2 linked regions of the Tolumonas auensis DSM 9187 genome follow. The protein of the gene in region 1 interacts with the protein of each later gene in a pairwise test. Links are inferred from orthologs where the notes say so. Each region holds a gene or a part of one and is shown in the gene's direction. Other genes may lie near its edges.

The links. The genes of interacting proteins can lie anywhere in the genome.
Region 2: the proteins of TOLA_RS02690 (region 1) and mtgA interact in binary tests that used the Escherichia coli proteins (3 or more experiments, as listed by UniProt). The link is inferred for Tolumonas auensis DSM 9187 from one-to-one orthologs.

The regions. Positions count from the first base shown.
Region 1 is NC_012691.1:584,036-587,690, forward strand. What follows is about bases 1-2,991. They hold TOLA_RS02690 (peptidoglycan glycosyltransferase FtsI), read left to right. Parts: upstream 1-611; coding sequence 612-2,372; downstream 2,373-2,991. Other genes in these bases: rsmH (16S rRNA (cytosine(1402)-N(4))-methyltransferase RsmH), read left to right, coding at 1-301; ftsL (cell division protein FtsL), read left to right, coding at 304-615; murE (UDP-N-acetylmuramoyl-L-alanyl-D-glutamate--2,6-diaminopimelate ligase), read left to right, coding at 2,380-2,991. Also shown: more of murE, read left to right, coding at 2,992-3,655. UniProt on the Escherichia coli protein: Essential cell division protein that catalyzes cross-linking of the peptidoglycan cell wall at the division septum. Required for localization of FtsN.
Region 2 is NC_012691.1:1,169,835-1,172,775, forward strand. It holds mtgA (monofunctional biosynthetic peptidoglycan transglycosylase), read left to right. Parts: upstream 1-1,072; coding sequence 1,073-1,810; downstream 1,811-2,941. Other genes in the region: thiH (2-iminoacetate synthase ThiH), read left to right, coding at 1-382; TOLA_RS05530 (STAS domain-containing protein), read left to right, coding at 619-999; tig (trigger factor), read left to right, coding at 1,995-2,941. UniProt on the Escherichia coli protein: Peptidoglycan polymerase that catalyzes glycan chain elongation from lipid-linked precursors. May play a role in peptidoglycan assembly during cell division in collaboration with other cell division proteins.

The DNA.
Region 1 (3,655 bases):
CCAAGAGCTGAAAGAGATCGAAGAAACCCTGAAAGCCTCATTATCGGTTCTGGCTCCCGGCGGACGTCTGGCGGTGATCAGCTTCCATTCACTGGAAGATCGTATTGTTAAGCAATTTATCCGTCAGCAGGAAAAAGGCATTCAGCCACCCAGAGGTTTACCGATCACTGAAGATCAAATCCGTAAAACGCAGACCTTGCATTCAGTAGGTAAAGCGATCAAGCCAGCAGACAGTGAAGTTTCTGATAACGTTCGCTCACGCAGTTCTGTACTGCGTGTGGCTGAGCGTCTGGGAGGCTGAGCATGGAGCGCCGGCTTAATCTTGCCCTTCTGATCATGCTGGATCTGAAGCGGCATCTTTTTCAGGGCATTCTGGGATTAGCGATTCTGGGTTCCGCGCTCACTACCATAGTGGTGACTGACGATACCCGCTCGGTGACGGCCGAGTTGAACAAGGTTCAGAGTAAGAGTGATGATTTGGAAGTTGAATGGCGACATCTGGTTTTAGAACAAAATGCGCTGGCGGAACATTCGCGCGTTTCGGACATTGCCAGGGTCAAACTGGCAATGACTCGGCCTAAACCTTTAGAAGAAAAGATGGTTAGCCTGCCATGAGAACAAATACAAAGAAAAACAACAAGAAACATGATTCCGCAGTGGCTCCGTGGCGTTTCATGCTGCTGCTCGGATTCATTCTGGTTGGTTTTACCGGCTTGGTTGCCCGCACAGCCTGGATCCAGATTATTCAGCCTGATCGCTTGCGTCAGGAAGGCGATATGCGTTCGCTGCGGACAACGGCAGATCCTTCTGATCGCGGCATGGTAACTGATCGCAATGGTGAGCAACTGGCGGTATCGGTGCCAGTGCAGGCAGTCTGGGCAGATCCGAAAGAGATCCATGCGGCGGATGGTCTGAAAAATACCGCAGCCTGGATGGCGCTGGCCGATGTGCTGGGGCTGGATATGCGGAAACTGACCTCCAGTGTGGCCGATCCTAAGCGCCGGTTTGTTTATCTGCAGCGTCAGATCACCCCGGCAGTTGCCGATTACATTGTGAAATTAAAACTTCCTGGTGTGCATCTGCGCCGCGAAACCCGCCGTTATTATCCGAGTGGTGAAATCAGTGCACATCTGGTTGGCAATACCAACATTGATGGTTCAGGCATTGAAGGGGTTGAACGCGCATTCAATGACTGGCTGAGCTCGACGCCGTCTGAATACAAGATCCGCAAAGATCGGCAGGGGCGGGTGATCGAGAATATCGGGATCGTTAAAGAAGGCAAAAAAGCCAATGATCTGGTACTCAGTATTGATCAGCGTCTGCAATCTATAGCCTATCGCTCACTGAAGTATGCGACTGAAGTCAATAAGGCAACTTCCGGTTCACTGGTGCTGATGGATGTGGTGACCGGCGAAGTGCTGGCAATGGTAAATACACCCTCTTACAACCCGAATAACCGTGAACAATACCAGAGCTTCCGGGCGCGGAACCGTGCCGTAACAGATACCTATGAACCGGGCTCGACGGTGAAGCCTATCGTTGCCATGAGCGCACTGGAACATGGCGTGACGAGCTGGAAAGAGGTACTGGATACCCGTCCGTTCTCTATCGGCGGCAAGGTGGTTACTGACAGTCACCGGATGGCTTCCGGCGGATTATTTGACATTCTCAAGTATTCATCAAATATCGGCATGGCACATCTGGCGTTGCGTATGCAACCGCAATGGATCACCAGCAAGTTTGAGGAGTTTGGTCTCGGACAGGATTCCGGAACCGGCTTAATGGGTGAAAGCTCAGGCATGATCCCGCTACGCAGCCGCTGGTCAAAAATTGAACTTGCCACACTGGGCTTCGGTTATGGGTTGCGTGTAACACCACTGCAGTTAACCGCAGCGTATGCCGCGTTAGCCAATAAAGGTATCCGTAAACCAGTATCTGTTCTGAAAGTATCACAATCACCAAAAGGTGAACGTATTATTGATCCTTTAATTGCAGAGCAAGTCATTCATGCATTAGAAAGTGTGGTTGAGGAAGGTGGTACCGGCGGCAAAGCGGCTGTTCCCGGATATCGTATTGCAGGCAAAACCGGTACAGCTAAAGTAGCGACTGCCGGTGGTTACGGGAAGGATTATGTCGGTACGTTTGTCGGATTTGCACCGGTCAGTAACCCACGTTTTGCTATGGTCGTGATTATTAACGAGCCGCATGGTACTTCATACTATGGCGGTTCGGTTGCCGGCCCGACTTTTGCGGAAGTAATGAGCAGTGCATTGCAACTGTATAATGTACCGCCTGATGCACCACAGGAACCAAAAGAAGAACTGAATACGGCTCAACGTAGCGAGGTGAAGAAAAGTGCCACTCGCTCTTAAGCAACTGATGGCGGGTCTGAATATTCAGGCACCTGAGATTGCACTGTGTGATATGCAGTTAGATACCCGGCTATTACAGCCGGGCTCATTGTTTCTGGCGCTGAAAGGCCATGCAACCGATGGCCGTATGTTTATGCAGCAGGCGGAACAAAAAGGCGCAGCTGCAATATTGTTTGATAACAGCGACGGTTTTGTACCATCGGAACTGAGTATTCCCTGTATCCCTGTGCCGGCGCTGGCGGAAAAGGTCAGTGAACTGGCCGGACTGTTCTATGACTCTCCGGCACAAAAGCTGGATCTGGTCGGGGTTACCGGTACAAATGGCAAAAGTACCTGTACCCAGCTGATTGCTAACTGGACAGAATTATTCGGGCAGCGTGGTGGTGTACTGGGGACGCTGGGCAATGGTTTGTTTGGTCAATTGCATGCAACAGAAAACACCACGGGCAGTGCGATCTCCATTCAGCAGGAGTTAGCCCGGTTTGTTGCTGAAAAAGTTGATGTTGCCGCGATGGAAGTCTCTTCTCATGGTCTGGTTCAGCACCGTGTGTCGGCGCTGCAGTTTGCTGCGGCAGTATTTACCAATCTGAGCCGCGATCATCTCGATTATCATCACACCATGCAGGCATATGCTGAAGCTAAGCGCCTGATATTTAAACAGACAACCCCAGAATGCTGCATTCTGAACGCTGATGATGCTACTGCACGTGAATGGTTGCTGCAGATGCCGCAAGCTGTGGTGTATGGCATTGATCAGCAACTGCCGGAACATCCGGGACCATTTGTTTACGCGACCGATGTAAAATATCACCCGCAGGGTATTACTATCAGCATTCACTCTTCATGGGGGGATGGTGTATTATCTGCGCCCCTTCTCGGGAAGTTTAATGTATCTAATTTGCTGGCGGCGTTAGCGGTAATGTTGGTTTTGCAGTACGACTTTGAAACGCTGTGTCAGACGGCTTCGCGCCTGCAGCCAGTTACTGGTCGCATGGAGTGTTTTGGGAATCAGGATCAGCCACTGGTTGTGGTTGATTATGCGCATACGCCAGATGGTCTGGAAAAAGCCTTACAGGCAGCCAGACAGCATTGTCATGGTCATCTGTTCTGCCTGTTTGGCTGTGGCGGAGACCGTGATCGGGGCAAACGACCTCAAATGGCGGCAATAGCTGAACAATGGGCAGATACCCTGATCCTGACTGATGATAATCCTCGTACTGAAGATCCTGCAGCCATTATTGCAGATATGTGTGCCGGTTTGCAGAAACCGGAACAGGCACATA
Region 2 (2,941 bases), 590 kb from region 1 along the record:
GAGCCGTTACTCGATCTCGTTCCCGCGTTTACGTCCGTGTACCGGTGGCTTCCAACCGGAAAACCCGATGAGCGATCGTCAGTTGTTACAACTGATTTGTGCTTACCGGTTATTCGATCCGGAAGTGGAATTATCGCTTTCCACCCGAGAGGGGCCGGAGTTCCGTGATTTCCTGATGCAGGTCGGAATAACCACCATGAGTGCGGGCTCTAAAACACAGCCGGGAGGCTATGCCGAAGATCATCCGGAACTGGAACAATTTGCAGTCAGTGATGAACGCAGTCCGGTTCAGGTCGCTTCCGTTATTCAGAAGCAGGGGATGGAAGTGATCTGGCAGGAATCCAGTCCGCAGCATTGGCATAACCATCAGATTTCTCAGTAAAATATTATAAATTGACTGCAAAATGCGAAAAAACCTGAGGGTTTCTTTGCATTTTGCATTTTTTTGTACTGGATATCGGTTTGATTAATGTTTTCTGGTTTTTATTTTATTTAAAATCAATATGTTATGATATTTATCTGAAGTAATGGAAATGTTGGCACTATATCTGTATTCATCCTGAACGAAAGAGATCACTTTCATCACCCGTGATTGGCTTAAACTATTCCGGAGTTCAAGTGCCTGTCATTACTTACACAATGAATCGTACGCTGGTGCTGACGATCGACGGCGAATTAAATAATGCTACGGTTGAAGAGATTCAGCCGATTATTGATTTGTTGATCCGGAAACATACTGATGTTTTAGTGGACATGAGTTCAGCCAGTTTTATCGATTCTGCCGGTATTAATGCCCTGATTTATCTGTATAAACAACTGCAGGCTAATGGCCGGCGTATGCGTTTGATTTGTAAACAGGGGCAACCGCGGGATTTACTTTCTATCCTGCATATCGACCGGACAATTACCTGTTACCCCTGCATTCGTGATTTTCTGGCGGATATTTCCGCAGAACAAGCTGCAGCAGGCTCTTCGTCATATGCGTCGCTGACTATTTAAAGTTCAGTGTATGCTCGCCAGTTATTTCTGTTTTAGTTAAACTACCCACACTGGAATCACCTGATCTCTCCTTATGCTGCTGGCTGCCTGTCGTAATCTCCTGAGTTTTGATGACCTGTCATGGACAAAATGGCTGAAGAAGCTGCTGCTCATTGGGCTGGTCTGGTTCTGCGTCCTGCATTTAAGCATTTTTCTGCGCATTGTCAGCTACATCTGGTATGACCCGTCATCCACCTCATTTATGGAAGAACAACTGGCGACGTTGCAGCTGGAGGATTCGGATATAAAGAAAAAACATGAGTGGGTTCCATACACATCAATATCCAAATCATTAAAGCGGTCGCTGATTGCTGCTGAAGATGCCAAGTTTCTCGATCATGATGGTTTTGACTGGGACGGTATTGAAAATGCCTGGGAAAAGAATCTGGCAAAAGGGAAAATTGTTGCTGGTGGATCAACTATCAGTCAGCAACTGGCTAAAAATCTGTTTCTGAGTTCGGACAAAACACCGTGGCGTAAATTAGATGAAGCGTTAATCACGGTGATGCTGGAAACCATTCTGGATAAACAACGGATATATGAGATATACCTGAATGTTATTGAATGGGGCGAGGGGATTTACGGCGCGGAAGCTGCTGCCCAATACTACTTTGGTACATCAGCAAAACGGCTAAGTGCCTATCAGTCGGCCTATCTCGCGGCGATGGTGACCAATCCACGGTACTATCAGACGCATCGGCGGTCTGCCCATTTGTCACATAAAACCCGCGTGATCCTTAAAAGAATGCGTCAATCGGATATTCCTGACTGATTTAGTTTGACATGGTTAGAAAAAACGCCAGGTTATGCATACCTCCCTCGACTCGTTGAATCTCCACCGCTATAATGGCGCGTCATTTTGTAACCGTCGCAATTTGCGCATTTTATTTAGTGGTGGTTAACCGACCACCAACAATAGCAACAGCACCAGGTGCTGAGTTTTACGAGGTAATGCAATGCAAGTTTCTGTAGAGACGACCCAAGGTCTGGAACGCCGTCTTACCATCACTGTACCAGCTGACAAGATCGAAAAAGAGTATAACAGCCGTTTGAATCAGGTTGCGAAAACCCGTCGCATTGATGGTTTCCGTCCTGGTAAAGCACCAAAAGCGCTGATTCAGAAAATGTACGGTGAATCCATTGTAGCTGATGTAGCTGATGCAGTTATGCAGCGTCATTTTGTTGAAGCACTGGTTGCTGAAAAACTGAACCCTGTTGGCGCGCCAACACTGGAACCAAACCAACTGGTTCCTGGTTCTGATTTCACTTTCACTGTGTCTTTCGAAGTGTACCCTGAATTCAAGGTACAGAACCTGGACGCAATCAAAGTAGAAAAACCAGTTGCTACCGTTTCTGACGCTGACCTGGACAAAATGCTGACTACTCTGCGTAAACAGCACGCTTCCTGGGTTGATGCTGACGAAGCAGCTGCAAACGATCTGCGCGTGAACATGGACTTTGTTGGTTCTGTTGACGGCGAAGAGTTCGAAGGCGGTAAAGCTGAAGGTTTCGCTCTGGTTCTGGGCGCTGGCCGCATGATCCCTGGTTTTGAAGCCGGTATCCTGGGCAAAAAAGCCGGTGAGTCTTTCGATATCGAAGTAACCTTCCCTGAAGATTACCACGCTGAAAACCTGAAAGGTAAAGCAGCTAAATTCGCTATCAAACTGAACAAAGTTGAAAAGCAGGATCTGCCAGAGCTGGATGCTGAATTCATCAAACGTTTCGGCGTAGAAGATGGTTCTGTTGAAAGCCTGAAAGCTGAAATCCGTAAAAACATGGAACGCGAACTGACCCAGGCGCTGAAAGGCCAGGTTAAAGAGCAGATCCTGTCCGGCCTGCTGGAACAGAATCTGATCGACGTACCAAAAGCGGCTGTAACCCGTGAAGTTGAAGCGCTGCGTCA